DNA from 3 places in the Companilactobacillus sp. FL22-1 genome. Region 3 is predicted to be linked to each of the others. Evidence: predicted binding sites of a transcription regulator. Region 3 holds the regulator's gene; each other region holds the start of a gene.
What was found. The regulator NrdR, encoded in region 3, represses ribonucleotide reductase genes. The targets are predictions, from matches to a motif close to ACACNATATATNGTGT.
Positions count from the first base shown of each region.

Region 1 (7,468 bases), on a different contig from region 3:
ATGACTTTTATGAATATGATGAGAAGAGTATGTCCATGCACGGACGTGGTACTGGGAAGACCTTTAAGGTTGGTCAGCCAATTCAGGTTAAATTGATCAGGGCAGATGTTGAACATCGTCAAATCGACTTTGAACGTGTTCTGACACCAGAAGAGCAAGAACAAGCTGACAAACGTGAAGCAGAATTTAAGAAGAAGCGTTCGATGCAACATGGACGTGGACGTGGAGGTCATGGTCGCCACAATAATGATAAGGGTCATGGAGATAATAATAACCATAAGAGACGTGGTAAATACGAAAGACGGTGATTCTTTTGAAGAAACATCATACAAAAGCTGCGAATGAAGTAGCTAATAATCGTAAAGCTCGTCATGATTACAATATTTTAGAGACGTATGAGGCGGGAATTTCTTTAACGGGAACTGAAATCAAGTCGGTTCGTGCAAGTAAAATGAATATTAAAGATGGGTTCGTCCAAGCTAGAAATGGTGAACTTTGGTTGGAAAATGTTAATATCAGTATTTACGATCAAGGGAACCAATTCAATCACGATCCATTACGTAATCGAAAGTTACTTTTGCACAAGAAAGAGATTCGTAAGATCACTTCAAGTATTCAAGAAAAAGGTATTACGGTAGTACCTTTAAAAGTGTATTTAAAGCACGGTTTTGCTAAAGTATTGATAGGCGTAGCTGAAGGTAAAAAGCAATACGATAAACGTGAAACAATTAAAAAGCGCGATCAAGAGCGAGAGATCAGACGTGTTATCAAAAACGCGTACTAATTTCAAGCGATGATCGCTTTTTTTGTGTCTAAATTGTGACAAATAAAGCAGCAAGTTGATTTTTCAAATGAACCAATATGATAAGATAAGGATAGTTTGTTATAGTGGGGGATTCGTATGAAAAAAATTTGGGCTACCTTGCTGTTGCTCCTGGGATTAGGACTGGTTATCCAGTCGACTTCTAGTGAAGTTCAGGCATCAAGGGATTATCAGATTCAAAAGTATGATATTGTCGCTAACGTCAAGAAGAATGGTGATATTGAGATGACGCAACGGCTGAACTATCAGTTTGATGGCGACTTTCATGGAGTCTACTACAATCAAAGCTTGAAAAGGATCAAAGGTATTTCACAACCAAAGGTTTTTATTCAAGAGAATGGGCAAAAATTTGCTATCAAAGACTCTAACAGCGGCCAAAATAATACGGTTAAAGTAACGAAAACGAAGAATAATTTAGGGATGAAAGTCTACCACGAGATTTCTTCTTCCGAGGCTACTTTTATTTATCAATATACTTTAAAAGGGTTAGTGACAAATTATAATGATACAGCTGTGTTGAATTGGCGTGTTATCAATCCGTGGGAAGTAACCGTCAAACATATCAAGGTAACTATCAATTTACCGCAAAAAAATATTCCTCAACTTCAAGTATGGAGTCACGGAACCTTACAAGGATACAATCATGTCGATCGTCAAAATGGTCGGGTAATCATAACAGTTCCAAGATTGTTGGATGATAATTTTGTTGAAACTAGAATGCTTTTCCCAACTTCAGTCACAAGCACCAATCAAAATATTGTGGCTAAAAATATGAAAAGTAAGGTTCGCAATGAAGAAAAGCAATTGGCACAAGAGACGAATCAAAAGCGTCAGAACCAAGAAATTATTTATCGCTCATTGATGGTTTTGGGCTTCTTGGTCATTCTAATTATTTATGGATATAAGTTTATCATGTTGAAAAAAGAACCAGCTAATAAACATAATATCCCTACGCCTTTGTATCATAGTTTTGATGCTCCAGCGTTTTTGCCAAGTTTTAGCAAAGTGATTCTGGAACGATCGGATGAAGCTGACGCACAAGGTTTAACAGCTGATTTAATGAACGAAGTAGGTCAGCGCCGAATGAAGATTGAAAAAGTCGGTAAGACGTACGAAATAACTGCCGTAGTACCACCGACTGAGGACTTCTTTAAATATTTGATCAATGATATTGGTGATGGCACCAAGGTTACGCTCAAGCAAATAAAAAAAGAGGGCCGTGATTATGATGGTGAAAGCCGTTTTAAAGATCACTACAGTGCTTGGGCAAAAGAAGCTGCTAAAGATCGCCAACAATATCTTGATGTGCATAATATTGATATTGCTAAAGGTTTTCAATTAGCTGCTCTTACGACAACAGTCCTTGTTTTCATTATGTTTGTGATAAGTATGCTCTTCAATAAGCCAGTTCTAATGCCGGCTTTAATTGCATTGATTGTTGCAGCAATTGCTTGGGGAATTAATTGGTGGATGCATAAAAAAATCACCCCCTATACTGATGAGGGTGAGGTTGCTGTCAATCAAATTAGAGCTTTCAAACGAATGCTTGAAGATATCGACGATATCAAGATGGCAGAAGTGGGTGATATTATTTTATGGGAACAATTCATACCATTTGCAGTAGCCTTTGGTATTTCCGATAAAGTGATCAAAGCGTTGAAACTCAATTTTTCGCCTGAGCAAATTGATCAATCGGTGGCTTTGGTAAATTATATCGGACTTAGCCATGCTTTTGGTTCAAACAGTAGTCCGTTCCAATCCGCCTTTATGGGAGCGCTAGGTTCGACTGGTGCAGCCAATGTTTCTGGTGGTTCAGGAGGTTTTTCTGGTGGATCATCAGGAGGCTTTGGTGGTGGTTCTGGTGGAGCCTTTTAAAATTTAATTGTACATAAATGAGAGCGGAGGAATTGGGTTTAGTTTTCGAGCATTGATAAAAATAGAGCGGTAACTCGATTTTGAGTTACCGCTCTATTTTGCTTAAGCGGAAGAAATTATACTGTTGTTCCGCATTTATGTTGCAATATTAAAGATCAAACTATTAATTTGATAATTTCCAGATTATGCTTGACGACGTTTGAAAATAACTGTTCCTAATAAAACAATTAATCCTAAGACGCTGACAAACAAGTTAATTTGGTCGCCTGTTTGTGGCAACTTGTTAGAATTATTGTTACCAGAAGCTGTGTTTTGGCCTGTGGTTGAACCACCATTATTGCCAGAACCAGGATTTTCTGGATTGACAATTAAGCCACCTTCGTTATCTTCATTTTCATCAGTGTCAGGATCAGTAGTGTTACCTTCACCTTCACCTTCGTTATCATCATTTTCATCAGTGTCGGGATCGGTGGTATTACCTTCGTTACCACCGCCTTCACCTTTTGTTCTTGGATCAGAGGTCTCCAAAGTTCCCACTCCGATTTTGTCACCGTCATCAATTATTTCAAATGGAATCTTCTCAGGATTTAAATCAAAACCATCGGGAGCTTTTGTCTCTAGAAAATAATATTTACCAGGTTCTAAGCCGTCGATAGTCAAGATACCATCCTTACCAGTGACAGCTTTAGTAATGAAAGTACCATCTTCTTTGTATAAACTGTATTCGGCACCAGGGACACCAGTCGTCATATCAGCACGGTCAAACTTTTGTAGATCGACTGAATAAGTATCATCAAAACCTGTTTCATTTTCATTTTCAACTGAAATCATGGCTGGTGTGAGATTGTCTTTAGTTATGCTAAAATTAATCTCTTTTTGAGTAATTAAGTAACCAGCAGGAGCTTTAGTTTCTACGAGTGTATAGTCACCAATAGGTAAGTTATACAGATGACCAATACCTAGGCTATCAGTCGTTATTTTACCAACAACATTGCCAGCACTATCTTTGACCTCAAATTCAGCTCCAGATAAGCGATAGCCAGTCTCAGCATCCAGCTTCATAATAACAATTGAACCTTCTTCACTTCCAGCGGGTTCATCTTTAGCAGTTACATTAACTGTAGTTGAAGTTGAACCCGTGATCGTGAAGGGTACTTCATTGCCATTCACTTGATAACCGTCAGGTGCAGTTACTTCTTTAAAATAATAATTACCCTTGGCTAAATCTGTAACCGTTAATTGACCATTTTCATCGGTTGTTAAACCAGTTTTGATTGGTTCGTCGCTGCCGACTTTGTAAAGATCATAAACTGCACCAGCTAATAAAGTCGCATCGTTATCAGCACTTTGCTTAGTCAATGTGACAGAGCCAAGGATTTCGTTACCGTTACCGCTTCCCGAGTTGGTATTGCTGGTAACACTTCCGTCAGCCGAGCCTTGATTGTTATTAGATCCATTGCCAGATCCACCGTCTGACCATGTAAAGTCGGCATGGTTTTTGAATTTAAATCCAGCCATATTTTCAGGATCATTAATTCTTGTTTGGAAAGTTACCGCATAGAATTGATTGTCCTTTGGTAAATTACTGATTTCAAAACCATTGGTTGCTTCGTTCAATTGGTAACCACTGATAGGACCCTTCTTTTTATAGTAACCAGTCTTATCAGTCCAATATGCCTCGTATACATTAACAGTTCCAGGCACATAAGTCTGACCTGAAGTAGTTGAGTCAATGCGGTCGCTAATAGTTAAGTTTTTAAATTCTTGACTATTACGGTTGGCGAGGATGGTCCAAGTAACAATAGCATTACCATTCTCGTCGGTTCCGATAACACCCTTTTTTGAAAAGTCGCTATCAGAAGTGGTGACAGTCATATTGGCATGCTTGTCACCAATTTGAACATCGTTTTTACCAACGACCGCATCTTTACCAACACCGATACCGGATGCAATATTGATACTTCCGGTAAAGTCTTGCTTATTCTCAACATTTTCGTTGAAAGTAACAGTGATAGTATTGTCTGCATTTAAGACTGCATTACCAATCACATTACCGTCATTATCAATCAGTTCAATATTCTCTCCAGGTGACTTAACCTTCAAAGTAGTTGGCAAGTCGATTGTCCAAGTGTCGCCAGCTTGCAAATCTTTACCAGTTGCATCCCAATCGATGGTCAGGTTAACTTCGCTAGCAGTACCGTGATTCTTGTCCTTAATCGAAATACCACTCAGTAAATCATTCGTACCATAATTAGTTGCAGCCTTTGCAGTTGCTTGGCTGCTACTTATTAAAACGATGAAACTAAAGACCGCAAGGAGTGTAACTAGCAGATTGCGAAATCTTTTCCCCATAATAATTTCCCCTTTCTTCATTTGATACATCCCAATTATATGATGAATAATATTTATAAGAAAGGGAAATATTTATATTTTTATAATTTATTATTTCTAACTATATGTGTAGATTTATCAACTGTTTAAGCTTTGAAAACACTACCATATATTGTGAATTTTTGGAAAGCTATACAATATATGGACAAGAAGTGATATTATTATGAATGTTGTTTTTTTTACAAATAGAGATCGAATTGATATATGGAGGAGAATAATGATGATCGTATTGAGCGGCGCAATCGGAGCCGGTAAAAGTTCATTGGCAGCATTATTATCAGAACATTTAGGAACTGAGGCATTCTACGAACAAGTAGATGATAATCCTGTTTTGCCACTATTTTATAAGGACCCTAAGAAGTATGCTTTCTTGCTACAGATTTACTTCTTGAACAAACGTTTTGAATCAATTAAGAAAGCTATGGTGCAAGATAATAACGTCTTGGATCGTTCAATTTACGAAGATTCACTGTTCTTCCACATGAACGCTGATATGGGCCGTGCTACACCTCAAGAAGTAAAAGTTTACGATGAATTGCTTGATAATATGATGCAAGAACTACCATATGCTGCCGCAAAGAAAGCTCCAGACTTGTTAGTTCATTTAGACATTTCTTATGATACGATGATTCACCGCATCGAAAAACGTGGTCGTTCATATGAGCAACCAGAACAAGATCCCACTTTACCAGAATATTATCATCAACTATTGAGCCGTTATGATGGCTGGTATGACGATTATGATTACAGTCCTAAGATGAAGATCGATGGCGACAAGTATGATTTCGTTGAAAATGCTGATGACCGTCAAAAAGTGCTTGATTTAATTGATGAACAATTACGTGTTAGAGGAACTTTATAAGCGTTAATTACGAAAGATCGGCTAAGGCTGATCTTTTTTTAATTCTTGCTAGTCATAAAAAAGTACGATAATCTATTAAAGGCAGTTTGCACTGGTTAACCTGCTATAAATTAAAACAGTGGAGGGTTTTACTTTGAGTAACTTAAAAACTAGGGATATTACCAAATTAGCATTGATTGCAGCGTTATATGTTGCTGTGACGATTGCTCCGGGGATATCTGCACTTTCATATGGATCAATTCAGTTTCGGGTTTCCGAGATTTTGATGTTGTTGCCATTTTTCAATCATAAATACAGTTGGTCGTTGATCATCGGTTGTCTGATTTCCAATCTATTCAGCGCTCAACTGGGGATGTACGATATAGTTCTAGGTACGTTAGCGACAGCTATTGCCTGCTTGATCATTACTAGAATACCTGCTAAGAATAAGTTCTTGTGGACGGTTCCCGTTATCTGTGCCGTGGTCAACGGTATAATTGTCGGAGCCGAGTTACATTATGTGCTGAAATTACCTTTCTGGCTCAACTTTGTAACGGTCGGTTTGGGTGAGTTAGCTGTAGTAGCACTCGGAGCTGTAATTTTTTATTTCTTAATGGAAAATAAGGCTTTTAGTAGATTAGTTAGATAGAAACAGTGGATGAAGGGAGAGGTTCCTTCATTTTTTTGTTATAATCTACTTTATAAAGGTTAAAATTGATAGAATTCCTTTTTGTTGATATATTTTTGGAATTGAAAGTCAAAAAGTCAACTAAATAAGTTGGTTTGGAACAAGCCATAGTTAATAGTTTCAATCGTTGCTAAAAATTCGTTAATTTAATGAATAGTTCACACAGTATTGTGAGGAGATGTGTTTTTTATGAATGTCGGAATTTTTACCGATACATACTTCCCTCAAGTTAGTGGGGTAGCTACATCGATCCAGACGTTGAAAAACGACTTAGAGCGTAAGGGACATTCGGTTTATATTTTTACAACCACTGATCCCAATGTGCCAAAGAATACGATCGAGCCTAATATTTTTCGTTTAGCCAGTGTGCCTTTTATCTCATTTACTGATCGAAGGATTGCTATTCGAGGGATGTTTCATGCGGTCGATTTAGCTAAAGAACTTAAACTAGATATTATTCATACACAAACTGAGTTCTCACTTGGTATGATTGGAAAATTTGTTGCTAAACAGTTAAAAATTCCTTTCGTTCACACATATCACACAATGTATGAAGATTATTTGCATTATGTTTTGAATGGTCATTTGCTCAAGCCTTATCACGTTAAACAAATGACCCGGATCTTTTTAAAGAATGCTTCTGGAGTTATCGCTCCGAGTGTGCAAGTTAAAGAGACAATGGATCGTTATAAGATTAAAGCTCCAATCTCTATCATACCTACTGGGGTGGATCTGTCAGAGTATACTAAGCCCGTTAACACGTCGGAATTACGAGAGAAGCTTGGTCTTCAAGAGGACACTCCCGTTATCTTGATGCTGAGCCGAATTGCGTTAGAGAAGAAAATCGACC
Region 1 is NZ_JBINJY010000005.1:4,769-12,236, reverse strand. Features, by position in the region: gene rnr (ribonuclease R) at 1-308, shown strand, start outside; gene smpB (SsrA-binding protein SmpB) at 314-784, shown strand; gene ACG72T_RS05065 (DUF2207 family protein) at 902-2,698, shown strand; gene ACG72T_RS05060 (SpaA isopeptide-forming pilin-related protein) at 2,882-5,050, opposite strand; gene ACG72T_RS05055 (deoxynucleoside kinase) at 5,310-5,951, shown strand; gene ACG72T_RS05050 (QueT transporter family protein) at 6,085-6,579, shown strand; gene ACG72T_RS05045 (glycosyltransferase family 4 protein) at 6,808-7,468, shown strand, end outside.
Region 1: a site for NrdR is predicted at 5,192-5,207, ahead of ACG72T_RS05055 (deoxynucleoside kinase). Genes of this name have one in related genera too.

Region 2 (7,468 bases), on a different contig from region 3:
TGTTGTGTAAAGCATTGATGTTGTATTTGTACGTACAACTGATGGTGCATTATCTAAAATTTGTGAAGCAGCTTTTGTTGTAGAAGCATTTGATAGACCTAAACCTGTAACTGCCAATGCTGCAGCAGCTGTAAATGAAATAAGACTCTTTTTAACGTTAGTATTCAAAATTGAAATCCCCCGTAATGGTTTGTTTTTTTTTATTGTTTAAATTTTCTTAATTATTAATTTCTTATCACTCAACGATGACTATAATACTCTCTGAATATTGCAGAATTGTTACAACAATTGTATAAGAATGTTACACTTTATTATTCACAATAAAATAAGGTCCTAATCGCTTACATAGAAGTGATTAGGACCTTTTTGTGAAATTAGAATTAATTGATTTTTTCGTTATATAGTATTTTGTTAACGCTTTCTTGTGTTGTTTTTAAGTCATTATTGGTAATTTCATAACTTTTATCTCTCAATTCGGCTGGAATTTGCAAGTCTCGTTGGAATTCGTCGCTCGAAATTCGGGACTGCAAACGGTGCATATCATCCCCACGCACCTCTAATCGTTTAGTGACTGTCGCTAGATCAACTTCTAGAAAAATAACGATTGCCCTTTTTCCATACCTTTCTTTATAAGAAATAGCTCCTTTGGTATCCACCACAATACTGACAACATCATATTGCTGCCACATTTTTTCCAAACTCTCTTCTGAGGAACCATACCAATTACCACTATATTCGACTTTTTCCAGATAATGATTCTTCAAAAAACTTTCTTTAGTCTCAAAATGGTAGTCGACTCCGTCTTTTTCTCCTAGACGTGGTAATCTAGTAGTGTGAGTTATGACACTCGGTATATGATAGGTATCTTGTAAATATTTACTAATTGTCGTTTTTCCGGTTCCACTTGCGCCAGTAATGACGATGATCTTTTTATCCATTCTTGGACTCCCATATTTGAAATATTTCTTCTACTATATTATTATACTAGTCTGTTAAGTAATTAATCCGAGGAGAATTTGCTATGAAAATAGAAGACTTAAAAGTTGGTACAGTTTACGATTGCTCCGTTGATGAAGATATGGATTACCCTTTCCAAGGCAAAGTTGAAAAGATCTACGAACATTCAGCTTTGATGGAAATTGTTAAAAACGATCCTAAAGATAATTCTAATAAGATGGAACTAAACAATAAGATCGTTGTTAGTATCAAAAAAATCAAAAAAGCTAAATAGTAATAATTTTTCAGGCAGGGCCATTGGTCCTGTCTTTTTTTTGTTGTTAGGATTAAAAAAGCCAGAAAATTCAACGACGAATTCTCCGACTCCATGACTTTCTAATAATCATTACTTAACCACATTAATAAATGACCGCGCTGGGACTCTTAAAACACGATAATCCATTGCATAACGGCCTGCTCTCAATCCTAAGCCATTAATGAAATTACTCTTATACTTAGCCTGAACCGTAATTACATAGGCATCTTGATATTTAGAATCCATCTTCTTGATCTTATTCATTGGCCAATCTAATTTTAGACCGGAAACCGTGAATGGTAAGGTCGCATCTGAAATAGCCGCATTTTGACTCGAAACATTATATGTCGAATCATTTACCCAATATTGATAAACATCGGTAGCGTTATTAGATTCTTTCTTATCTATTTTTACGTAATATCCTTGACCATCATTAGTCGTCTGCACGATTAGCGGATCGTAATTATAAGTTACAGCAACTTCTTTTTCATTCGTTAAGTCAACTTTAGTAAACAAGCTTGTATACAACAAACCACTTACAGCCAAAATAACGACTAAAAACTCTATTAAGTCCGTTAAAATAGTTGCCCAGGTTATTTTACCTTTTTGGACTACTAAAATTTTTAAATGTCGATTTCTAATATTAAATACTACAAAGATCAGCAGTGCAACAACAATAATCCATGCAATAATCCCTACAAAATTCCAAGAATTCATAGTTTTCTCCCAACTAAAGTAATTGTTTTAAATTCTACATAACTCTATAATAGTCATTACGCTAATTTTACCACGAATCGAAAAATTATTTGAAAATGAACTGCGAAACGATAGAAAATGTGTGGGTACATGTGTTTGGCGAGTTTTTGTAATGATAGCATAACCACGCTATATCGTGTGCCGTTCGTTATATCAGGTACAATATATTGTGTTTAGAGAATCAAATGATTATACTGATGAAGAACAAGTGAGAGGAAGTAATAACATGAACAACGTAATCGTATATAGCAAGAATAACTGCATGCAATGCAAAATGACTAAAAGATTTTTAAAAGAACACAATGTGCCTTTTGAAGAAAGAAATATCAATCAAGAACCACAATATCTTGATGCTCTCAAACAACAAGGTTTCCAAAGCGTTCCTGTTGTAATGAACTCAAATATGGACCCTATCGTGGGCTTTCGTCCAGACAGTCTAAAGGAGCTTGTGGGATAAAATGAAAGAGATAGCTTATTATTCAATTACCGGTCAAACAAAGCGTTTTGTTAATAAGCTTGGAATCGATGGATATGAAATAAACGATGCCGATCCATTCTATCAGATGGGTCGGCCATTTATTCTAATCGTGCCAGCTTATGACGACGATATGATGGACCCTGTCATCGACTTTCTTCAATATGAAGATAATGCCAAAAATTGTGTTGGGGTTGCCGGGGGTGGCAATCGTAACTTTAATACACTTTACAATCATACGGCGAAAGACATTGCCGCTGGTCTAAATGTGCCAGTTGTCTTCCAATTTGAATTTAATGGTACTCAAAAAGATGTCGAAAAATTTAAGAAAGTAGTGAACGAAATTGGGATTAAATAATTTAGATGCAACTAAGCTCAATTATTTCAAATTGAACAATGAAATCAACATCCCCGTGGATGGAAAAATTCCTTTGAATAAGGATAAAGAGGCCGTCAAAGCTTTTTTTGAAGAGAACGTCAAACCCAATACCATGCAATTTGACAGCTTCTCAGATCATCTTAATTATTTGATCAAGAATGATTTTATTGAAAAAGAAGTTATCTCAGAATATTCAATCGACTTTATTGAAAAACTATATCAAGACCTATTGGATCAACATTTTGAATTTCAATCATTTATGGCAGCTTACAAGTTCTACAATCAATATGCTCTAAAGACTAATGATGGTAACTTCTATCTTGAAAATTATGAGATGAGAATTCTTTTCAATGCACTTTTATACGCCAATGGTGATCAAGAATTAGCTCAAAGTTTAGCCACTGAAATGATTGCCCAACGTTATCAACCCGCTACACCATCTTTCTTAAACGCTGGTCGAAAACGTCGTGGCGAATATGTCTCTTGTTTCTTACTACAAGTTACTGACGATATGAATAGTATTGGTCGTACAATCAACAGTGCGTTACAACTTTCCCGTATCGGTGGTGGAGTGGGTATCACTCTATCTAACCTTCGTGAATCTGGCTCACCTATCAAAGGAGTTGACAACTCATCTTCTGGGGTCTTGCCCGTTATGAAACTACTCGAAGATAGTTTCAGTTACAGTAATCAGCTCGGTCAACGACAAGGTGCTGGTGCGGTCTATTTGAATGTTTTCCATCCTGATATTATTGAATTTCTATCTGCTAAAAAAGAAAATGCCGACGAAAAAGTCCGTGTAAAGACACTATCACTAGGCGTTATTGTGCCAGATAAATATTACGAATTAGTTCGTAACAACGAAGACATGTATTTATTCAGCCCTTATTCCGTTGAAAAAGTCTATGGCGTTCCTTTCTCCTATATTGACATTACGAAAGAATATGACAATCTGGTCAAAGATGATCGTATTAAAAAATATAAGATTGAAGCCCGTGAATTAGAAGACGAAATCAGTAAGTTACAACAAGAATCTGGCTATCCTTACGTACTTAACATTGATACCGTCAACCGTGATAACCCAATCGATGGCAAGATCATTATGAGTAACTTGTGTACTGAAATTCAACAAGTTCAAGTTCCTTCAGAATTAAACGATGCCCAAGAGTACGTTAAATTAGGAACAGATGTCAGTTGTAACCTTGGTTCAACTAATATTCTCAATATGATGCAAAGTCCTGACTTTGGTAAGTCGATCCGTTCAATGACACGTGCCTTGACTTTTGTCAGTGACGCTTCCAACATCGTTGCCGTTCCCCCAGTTGCTAACGGTAATAAAATGAGTCATTCTATCGGCTTAGGCGCTATGGGATTACATACCTTTTTAGCTTGCCATCATCTTGAATACGGCTCACCTGAAGCGATTGAATTTATCAATGTCTACTTCATGCTCTTGAATTATTGGACTTTAGTCGAAAGCAACCAAATTGCTAAAGAACGTCATGAAACATTTGCCAACTTTGAAAAATCAAAATATGCTGATGGTACTTATTTCGATAAATATCTAGCACAGAGCTTTGCTCCTAAACTCGATTCAGTCAAAGCACTCTTTAGTAATATCTTCATTCCTGAAGAAAAAGACTGGGCAGAATTAAAGAACGCCGTTATGCAAGACGGACTTTATAACGCCTACCGCATGGCAGTTGCGCCTACTGGTTCAATTTCTTATATCAACAATACCAGTGCTAGTTTACAACCAGTCACTCGTTTGGTTGAAGAACGCCAGGAGAAGAAAAATGGTAAATTGTATTTCCCTGCTCCATTCCTAAGCAATGATACAATCAAGTATTATAAATCAGCTTATGATACTGACATGCGTAAGGTAATCGACACTTATGCCTCCGCTCAAGAACACATTGATCAAGGTATGAGTTTGACACTCTTTATGCGTTCAGAAATTCCAGCCGGACTATACGAATGGAAAGCTGCAGACGATACTAAGCAAACAACTCGTGACCTCAGTATTTTACGTAATTATGCTTACTACAAGGGAATCAAGTCGCTTTACTACGTCAGAACCTTTACAGAAAATAACGATGAAATCGGCAGTAACGAGTGTGAAAGCTGCTCAATCTAGGAGGAAATTTTTATAATGGTCGATACATATTACAAATCAATGAATTGGAATAAACTGGAAGACCAGATCGACAAGGAAACTTGGGAAAAGTTAACTTCACAATTTTGGCTCGATACTCGTATCCCTCTTTCAAATGATTTAGACGACTGGCGTACTTTAAACGACGCTGAACAGACCGTAGTTGGTCATGTCTTTGGTGGCTTAACATTACTTGATACTTTGCAATCGCAAGACGGTATTCAAGCTATGCTCAAAGATACTCGTACTCAAGCAGAGACAGCTGTTTTCAATAACATTGAATTCATGGAATCAGTCCATGCCAAAAGTTACTCCTCAATTTTCAGTACCTTAAACAGTGCCGAAGAGATCGAAGAGATTTTTGACTGGACCGATCATAACGAATATCTCCAGAACAAAGCTAAGTTCATCAATGAAATTTACCAAAATGGCGCACCTCTTCAAAAGAAGGTCGCAAGTGTCTTCCTAGAAAGCTTCTTGTTCTACTCTGGTTTCTACACTCCGCTTTATTATCTAGGTAATAATAAGTTGGCCAATGTCGCGGAAATCATCAAGTTGATTATTCGTGATGAATCTGTGCACGGAACTTATATTGGTTATAAATTTCAATTGGGATTCAACGAATTGAGTGAAGACAAACAATCTGAACTAAAAGATTGGATGTATGATTTACTTTACACGCTTTACGATAATGAAGAGAAATATACACGTGAGTTATACAAAGATGTTGGTTGGGTCGACGAAGTCCTCGTCTTCCTTCGTTATAACGCCAACAAAGCACTGATGAACTTGGGTCAGGAGCCTCTATTCCCTGATGGCAATGCCGAAGATGTTAACCCTATCGTTATGAACGGTATCTCAACTGGAACTAGCAACCATGACTTCTTCTCACAAGTTGGTAATGGCTACTTGATGGGTAAAGTTGAAGCTATGAAAGATTCCGATTACGACATTGGTCGGACTGGTGACAATAAGACTCCAGACTCTGATTCTCTTTTTAATAAAGTTAAAAAACTAAAATAAATTAATCTAATATTCAAGTACAAACAAAGAGCCTCTGATTCCAATGAGAATCAGAGGCTCTTTTATTTGCGACAAACTATATGATACAGCTTGCTAGTCTGTTAACTATTAATATTTTCAAACATTTTTTTAGATAATTGTTCCATCGTGCTCCACTCTTCTTGAGTGAAATTACTCTTTTGGATTAAAATTTCTGGTAATTTATTAACTGACTCACGTTTTTTCTTTCCCGCTTCAGTCAAATGGATATCGACCACTCTTTCATCGGCTTTACTACGTTGGCGAATGACTAATCCGTCGTTCTCCATTCGTTTTAATAGAGGTGTCAACGTTCCAGAATCTAGTGACAATAGTTCACCCAAACGCTTAACGGTTACTTCTTCATACTGATATAACGCTACTAAAACGAGATACTGAGGATAGGTCAAACCATGCTTTTTGAGTCCGTCATGGTACAACTTTTGAATTGATCTTGAGGTTGCATATAAAGAAAAACACAGATGGTCATTTAATGGGATTGGTTGACTACTATCAATATTTACTTTAGACATTAATATCCCTCCTATTAGCTATTATTTCCTTATTCTAAGCTTCTTGAAAGCGATTGTAAATTATTTTATTTCACACAATTTAATTGATTTCGTTATGAAATAAATTGTTGTAAAAAATTTTTGCTCAATTTTTATAAAGATATTTTTAGAAAAAGTAATCATTTTATTTGAACAAAAAAATTCCTATATGTTACAATTTGTCTGCAAATATGAATAACTACCACAAAATCAATAGAGAAGATTATACCAATTTGAGAGGTATTCTTATGAATAAAATTAATTGGCAAAGACTACTACCACGTCTACCACTTATTTTTGTTGGCGCCATTTTACTGATATTCTTACTTTTGCAGACAAATTGTCTGATTGTTAAGGCCGATAATGCAGATTATGATCATGCTTTAGCGACCGCACCCAAAGGACTAGCATGGGATCCGGACAATTTCGTAATTGCTAAGTTCCCATCCAAGCCAAGTTCTTCTAAAGGATCTGACATTAATAATGCGTCTATTGTCAAGTCAACTAATCCAAATAACCTAGATACGAGTATTATTTCCCTAACGAACGGAACTTATCAAACTGGTGCTGTTTGGAGTAACTTTAGCAAAGACAATTACTTTGACCTCAGTCACCCACAAGTTGCTTCCATGTGGCTTTACTTCGGTAATACTGGTGATCATCCTGCCGATGGAATGGCTTTTGTTTTACAACATGACTCGGAAAATGCCATCGCACTTTCGGCTGACGGGACACCTGTTAATGGGCAATCCTTAGGAGTCTGGGGAGCCGATTGGGATTATAACCAAGGTGATAGTAAAGTTATTGCCAAAACTGCTATTCAAAATAGTTGGGCCTTAGAGTTTGATACTTTCGTCAA
Region 2 is NZ_JBINJY010000006.1:179,102-186,569, forward strand. Features, by position in the region: gene ACG72T_RS06735 (C40 family peptidase) at 1-168, opposite strand, end outside; gene ACG72T_RS06740 (guanylate kinase) at 381-938, opposite strand; gene ACG72T_RS06745 (DUF2187 domain-containing protein) at 1,022-1,231, shown strand; gene ACG72T_RS06750 (LVIS_2131 family protein) at 1,343-1,969, opposite strand; gene nrdH (glutaredoxin-like protein NrdH) at 2,235-2,465, shown strand; gene nrdI (class Ib ribonucleoside-diphosphate reductase assembly flavoprotein NrdI) at 2,467-2,841, shown strand; gene nrdE (class 1b ribonucleoside-diphosphate reductase subunit alpha) at 2,828-4,999, shown strand; gene nrdF (class 1b ribonucleoside-diphosphate reductase subunit beta) at 5,015-6,040, shown strand; gene ACG72T_RS06775 (MarR family winged helix-turn-helix transcriptional regulator) at 6,142-6,591, opposite strand; gene ACG72T_RS06780 (hypothetical protein) at 6,858-7,468, shown strand, end outside.
Region 2: a site for NrdR is predicted at 2,166-2,181, ahead of nrdH (glutaredoxin-like protein NrdH). Genes of this name have one in related genera too.

Region 3 (7,468 bases):
AATTAATTTAGACGCTCCAGTGGACTTAACTTTAGCTGATTTAGAATATCATGGCGACAATCAGGAACAACTGATCCAGTTTTATCAAAAGATGAATTTTAAGACCTTTTTAAATCGGATGGATATTCCTCAAGAGAATACTGCAGAAGATTTAGCTGATATTAAAGTTTTGCCACTGGATGCTGCAGCAGCAAAGAAAATTGCCAATAATACTCAACCACAGACGTTGATTGTTGAAGGCTTTGGCGAAAATTATCACTTGGCTCCCATCGTTGGTTTAGTTGTCTCTGATGGTAAGAATTGTTATGGAACAAATGATATTTCGATTCTTGAAAATGCTGATTTGAAGTCTTGGCTAGCTGATTCTACCAAAGAGAAGTACTTGTTCGATAATAAAGCAACGATTGCGTTATTGCACCGTTATGGCTGCCAACTGGAAGGGGTAAGCTTTGATATGTTGTTAGTCGCCTACTTGCTAGATACTAACGACAACAAGCAAGATATCGGGTTAGTTGCCAAGAATTACAATGTCAGTTTACCTTCTGAAGAAGAATTTTACGGTAAAGGTGTCAAAAAGGCGGTTCCCGAAGATACGGAAGTCTTATTGAATTTCTTAGCCCAAAAGGCTCAGGTTATTAGAAGTTTGAAAGACAAAATGTTAAAAGAACTAAAGGATAATGACCAGGATAGCTTGTATGACGAGATTGAATTGCCACTGTCTATTGTTTTAGCCAATATGGAGATCAAAGGGATTACCGTGGAGGTTTCTCGTCTTAAAGAGATGGAGAATACGTTTGCGACCCGTTTGAGTGAAATTGAACAAAAAATTTATCAAGCTGCCGGCAAAGAATTTAATATCAATTCACCTAAACAATTAGGTGTGGTCTTGTTTGAAGATTTGAAATTACCAGTAATCAAAAAGACTAAGACTGGCTACTCAACTTCAGTGGATGTCCTAGAGAAGTTAAAGGATAAGTCACCAGTCGTCCAGATGGTCTTAGATTATCGTCAAATTTCGAAGATTCAATCAACCTACGTTGTTGGTTTACAGAAGTTTGTCCAACCTGACAACAAGATCCATACGATTTATTTACAAACTTTGACCCAAACTGGACGGCTGTCTTCAATCGATCCTAACTTACAAAATATTCCAATTCGCATCGATGAAGGTAAGCAGATCCGTAAAGCTTTCGTACCTCAACACGATGACTGGGAGATCTTTTCTGCCGATTATTCACAAGTTGAGTTGCGAGTTTTGGCACATATCTCGGGCGATGAGAACATGCAAGAAGCCTTCCGTGAAGATTATGATATCCATGCGCATACTGCCATGCGGATCTTTGGTTTGAACAGTACTGATGAGGTGACCCCTGATATGCGTCGCCAAGCTAAAGCTACTAACTTTGGTATCGTCTACGGTATCAGTGATTATGGTTTGTCACAAAATATTGGAATCAGTCGTAAACAGGCGGCAGCTTTCATTGAATCTTATTTTGAACAATATCCTGGTGTTAAGAAGTACATGGACGACATTGTTAAATATGCGCGTGAGAATGGTTACGTGGAAACGATCATGCATCGTCGTCGTTATTTGCCTGACATTCATTCCAGCAACTTCAATATCAGAAATTTTGCCCAGAGAACGGCAATGAACACGCCAATTCAAGGTAGTGCCGCCGATATTATCAAAGTTGCCATGATCAATATGCAAAAGATGTTAGAAAAAGAACAGCTCCAAGCTAATTTGTTATTACAAGTACACGATGAAATGATTTTTGAAGCACCAAAATCTGAAATTGCAACGTTAGAAAAATTAGTTCCAAGTGTGATGGACTCAGCGGTCAAACTAGATGTTCCTTTGAAAGTTGAAACAGCCCATGGCAATACTTGGTACGAAGCAAAGTAGGTCGATAATATGCCAGAAATGCCGGAAGTAGAGACAGTTAGACGTGGTTTGAATTCTCAAGTTAAAGGACGAAAAATCACTCATGTAGAGATCCGTTATCAAAATCTGATCACGGGTGATGTCAAACAGTTTAGTGAATTTGTGACTGGGGCAACGATTACTGATGTTGGTCGGCGAGCAAAGTTTTTATTGATTCATTTAGATAATGGCTATACGATAATCAGTCACTTACGAATGGAAGGACGTTACCGTATTTCAGCTGATCCCAGTGCGATTGATAAGCATTCTCATGCAATTTTCAGCTTGGATAATGGCGAAAAAATGATTTATAATGACGTGCGTAAATTCGGTCGCATGCAACTGTGGCCCACGGCTGAATTGTCGACCAACAAGTCAATCATGAAGCTAGGACCAGAGCCATTGTCGCCTGACTTTACCTTTGAAAAACTTAAGCCAAGAATTATGCGTCATAGAAAAGATATTAAGACGGTCTTGTTGGATCAGTCAGGCTTGAGTGGCTTGGGCAATATTTATGTCGATGAGGTATTGTGGCAAGTTAAGATTCATCCTCAAACGCCAGCCAATCACCTCAATGATGAGGATATCAAGGCTATTATTGTTGCTTCAAATCAAGAGATGGAATCAGCTATTGCTAACGGAGGTTCAACAGTTCGTTCGTATATCGATGCGACTGGTCACAAAGGTAATATGCAGAATAGTCTTAAAGTCTACGGTAAAGAGGGAACACCTTGTCCCCGTTGCAAAACAGAGATTGAAAAGATTAAAGTTGGAGGTCGTGGGACGCATTTTTGTCCTAAATGTCAGATCGTCAAATGAGTAAAATATATGGATTAACCGGGGGAATTGCCAGTGGTAAGTCAACCGTTTTAGCAATGTTTCGCCAACATGGTTTTCAAGTCTTTGACGCTGATTCAGTGGCACGAGAGGTAGTCGTACCAGGATCAATCGGTTTACAGCAGATTACAGCTCAATTTGGGACCGAAGTTCTCAAATCCGATGGGACTTTGGATCGTGCCAAATTGGGAGCAATTGTTTTTAGTGATCATCAAGAACTAAAGAAATTGAACCAGATTACTCGTCCATTGATCAAAGAGAAGATATTAAAGACTATTGCGGCAGTCAAACGGTCAAACAGCTCGACAATTTCTATTTTTGAAATTCAATTGTTGTTTGAGGGTGGTTATCAAACCTACTTTGACGGTATAATTAGTCTTTACGAAAGACCAGAAGTACAGTTGCAACGGTTAATGACCCGAAATAATTTAACTAAAAAAGTCGCCTTAGAACGAATCAATTCACAAATGTCGATGGATGAGAAACGCAGTCGAGCTGATTTTGTGATTGATAATTCTTTTGACTTAGCACATCTTGAAAATGAAATCGAAAAGTTAATATCGCAACTTTAATTGAGAAAAGAGGTTAGAATCTTGATTTGTCCACATTGCCATCATGATTCATCAAAAGTTATCGACAGTCGCCCCAGTGATGAAGGGCGTGCTATTCGTCGTCGCCGTGAATGTGAATATTGCGGTACGAGAATTACCACCTTTGAAAGGTTGGAAAAATCACCTTTATTAGTGATTAAAAAGAACGGCAACCGTGAGGAATTCAGCCGTGAGAAGTTATTGCATGGAATCGTTCGGGCAGCCGAAAAACGTCCAGTAACAATGGATCAAATGAATTCTATCGTTGACAAAGTTGAAAATGAAATCAGAGCCAATGGTGAGAGTGAAGTTCGTTCACAAGTAATTGGTGAACACGTTATGAAGATTTTAGCTAAAGTCGACGATGTAACTTACATTCGTTTTGCCAGCGTCTACCGTGAATTTAAAGACATGAATAGTTTCATGCAAGAAGTTCAAGAGATGATGGCTAATGGAAATAAAATTGACAAGAAATAAGAGGGATGCCAGTGTCAACAAGTAATTTTCAATCAGAAAAGTTTACACCACTAGTTGGCTATTGGTGTTTGCCTAATGGCCATCTCAATGATGACGATCGTCACGTTTTGACGGATTTATATTTACCGATTTTAGGAACTGAAGCCTTTAGTCTCTATTTATTGTTGTGGGAAAAATTGCCGAATAAGGAATTGGTTACCCAACGCAAGTCGCATGCTGAATTATTCAGTCTTTTGGGAATCGATCAAAAACGTTTTTATGAGGCTCGAATCAAAGATGAAGCTTTAGGATTGATCAGAACTTTTGAAAAAAAGGATGACCTAGGGACTTATTATATTTACCAGTTATTTGAACCTTTAACTCCCAATCATTTTTTCAAAGATGACTTGTTGAGTATCTTTTTGTACGAACAAGTTGGCGATAAAAAGTATCATTTATTGGCCGATAAATATGCTCAGTCAGATCTCATTTTGAAGAATTCTCAAGAGATCACGAAGGACTTTTTAGAAGTATTTCAGTTAAGCGACAATGACTTGATCAATACTCCGAGTGAAGTACAGTCGGCGCGTGACAATTTTCAAGTTACTTCTAAGGCCAATAAACCAGCAATTTCAGCCGAAAAGGTTCAACCGTTAGATTGGGAATTGATTGGTGATCGTATCGCTCAGTCGGCCAAGATCAGTAAAGACAATTTGCTAGAAAATCAAGAGTTGATCTTGAGTCTCCGGTCTTTTTATGGGCTGGACGAGATGCAGATCATTAGCGCAATCAATGCAACGACTGATATTGTGAATGAAAAGATCGATCCAGTACGTCTGAAAAAACATGTGCAAGATCTCTTTGAGAAAAATGCTAATATCAAAGTTAAAGCTCAGACTGAAGCTCAAGAATCGACCGCAGATAAAAGTGTCACTAAGTTCAATCAAGCTGATCAATTGATACTTCAACAAGCCAAGTCAATGGTTCCGGCAGACTTCTTAACGGCCCAAAAGCAAAAAAATGGCGGGTTCGTCGGTAGTGTTGAGTCAAGAGCTTTACGTAATATGTCGATGAAAGCATTCTTGTCGGCTCCAGTTTTGAATATCTTGGTTTACTATATTTTGCAAAATTCACCAGCTTTAAGTTTGCCCCTAATGGAAACGGTGGCTAATGATTGGAGTCAAAATGGCGTTAAGACACCTGAACAGGCATTGCAACGAATCAGCGACTTCCAAAATCGACCTCGAAATCCTAAGCGACGGTATAATAACAACAATAATCGCCGGGTGGAACAGGCAACTGACTGGAGCAAGGTTAAGCCAAAATTACCGAATAAGACAAGTAATGTTAATCGTGATGATCTCCAAGAACGTTTGAAAAAATTAAGAAATAAGGACAACTAAGTATGGAAAATTTAGGTAACAGATTGGCAGAATATATGAATTCAAAGAATTTGACGGAAGACTATCGTCGCTTGCTTAATGGTGCCTTAAAGGATCCTGACGTCCAAGAATTTTTGAAGCAAAATAGTGATCAGATCAATCCTGATGCGATTTCTACTAGTGCTGCTAGTATCTACGAATTTTATAATCACAAGAATCACAGCAGCGAATTGTCCAAAGGTTATTATCCTAAGCTGATCGTCAATAATCACAATATCGAAGTGGCTTATTATCCTAACGAAAAAACCGTCAATCAAAAGAAGCGCTCGCAGTATGAAACTGGGTTTGTTTTAATGGATATGCCTGCCGATATCCGCAATGCCAAATTGGACGATTACGATGGCGACGGCCGCCAAGAAGCACTGGCCAAAGCTTTGGACTTTATCGACCAATATTTGCACCAAAAGAATTTCGTGCCAGGGTTATACTTGGCGGGTGACTTTGGCGTTGGAAAGACTTATTTATTAGGGGCTATTGCTAATGAATTGTTCAAAGACGATGTTCATACGACCATGATGCATTTTCCCACTTTTGCGGTTGAAATGAAAAACTCAATCGGTTCCAATAGTGTTTTGGATAAAGTCAATCAGATTAAGGGCGCTGAAATCTTGATGCTCGACGATATCGGAGCTGATTCGATGTCTAGTTGGATTCGCGATGAAGTTTTGGGTGTGATCTTGCAATATCGGATGCAAGAGAATTTGCCAACCTTCTTTTCATCCAACTTTTCAATGCAGGAATTAGAAAAACATTTGGCCATTAATCAACGGGGAGAAGAAGAGCCCGTTAAGGCTAAGCGGATCATGGAGCGGGTCAGATACTTATCCAGAGAAGTCATTGTTGATGGAAGTAACAGAAGATTTTCTAAATGACTTGCAATCTAAAGAAATAAATGTTTCAATGAAACCAATGAAAGATAACACTTCGGTTCTATTCAGGGAGGGTACGATTACTGAAAGCTTACCCATTACTGAAGCTACCACTTTCACATAAAACTGTATATTTGACGGTTACTTTATAACCATTTGAGTGAAAACTGTTTATTTGTTTTACAGTTTTAATGTGGGTGGAACCGCGTAGAAATACGTCCCTGAAGTATGTACATATTTGAGAATATGGATATACTTCAGGGACGTATTTTTTTGTTATCAAATTTTAGGAGGAAATAGTCTATGTCAAAAATCAAATTAACATTCCCAGATGATTCAGTTAAGGAGTTTGACGAAGGCACAACTACCTTGGAAGTTGCTAAATCAATTAGCACATCACTCGGTAAAAAAGCTGTTGCTGGTAAACTTAACGATGCTCTAGTTGATCTTGAACGTCCAATTAAACAAGATGGTAAGATCGAAATTATCACAGGTGAAGATGAAAAGGATGCTCAAAAGGTTCTTAGAAATACTGCTGCTTTAATCTTTGCAGCTGCTGCTAAAAACTTCAAAGCTGACCTTCACTTTGGTGAAAAGCAAGCTAACGACGATGGTTTCTATGTTGATACTGACAGCAAGTCAGGTCAAATCAGCGTTGATGAACTGAAAGAAATCACTGCTTTGATGAACAAGATCATCAAAAACAACGACAAGATCGAAAGATCAATGATGGATAAGAAAGATCTTGAAGCAATGTTCAAGGATGATCCTTACAAGTCATCACTTGTTTCAGCTATCGACTCAGTTCAAATTCCCGTTTATACACTTGATGGTTTTGTTGATTTTGGTTTTGACGCAGTTCTTCCAAGTCTTAAAGACCTTAAACACTTCGAATTGCTTTCTGTTGCTGGTGCTTACTGGCAAGGTAAGTCAAGTAACCCAATGCTTCAAAGAATTTATGGTACAGCCTTCTACAAAGAAGACGGCCTAAAAGCTGACTTGAAGCGCCGTGCAGAAATCAAAGAACGTGATCACAGAACAATTGGCCGTGACCTTGACTTGTTCTTCGTTGATCCTGAAGTTGGTGCAGGTCTTCCATATTGGATGCCAAATGGTGCAACAATTCGTCGTGTGATCGAAAGATATATCATCGATAAGGAAGTTGCTTGGGGTTATCAACACGTTTACACACCAATCTTGATGAACTTGAATGCCTATAAGACTTCAGGTCACTGGGCACACTACCGTGAAGACATGTTCCCACCAATGGACATGGGTGACGGCGAAATGCTTGAACTGCGTCCAATGAATTGTCCTTCACATATTCAAATTTACAAACATCACAACCGT
Region 3 is NZ_JBINJY010000002.1:40,307-47,774, forward strand. Features, by position in the region: gene polA (DNA polymerase I) at 1-1,906, shown strand, start outside; gene mutM (DNA-formamidopyrimidine glycosylase) at 1,916-2,743, shown strand; gene coaE (dephospho-CoA kinase) at 2,725-3,333, shown strand; gene nrdR (transcriptional regulator NrdR) at 3,355-3,828, shown strand; gene ACG72T_RS01670 (DnaD domain protein) at 3,840-5,210, shown strand; gene dnaI (primosomal protein DnaI) at 5,213-6,121, shown strand; gene ACG72T_RS01680 (hypothetical protein) at 6,093-6,242, shown strand; gene thrS (threonine--tRNA ligase) at 6,422-7,468, shown strand, end outside.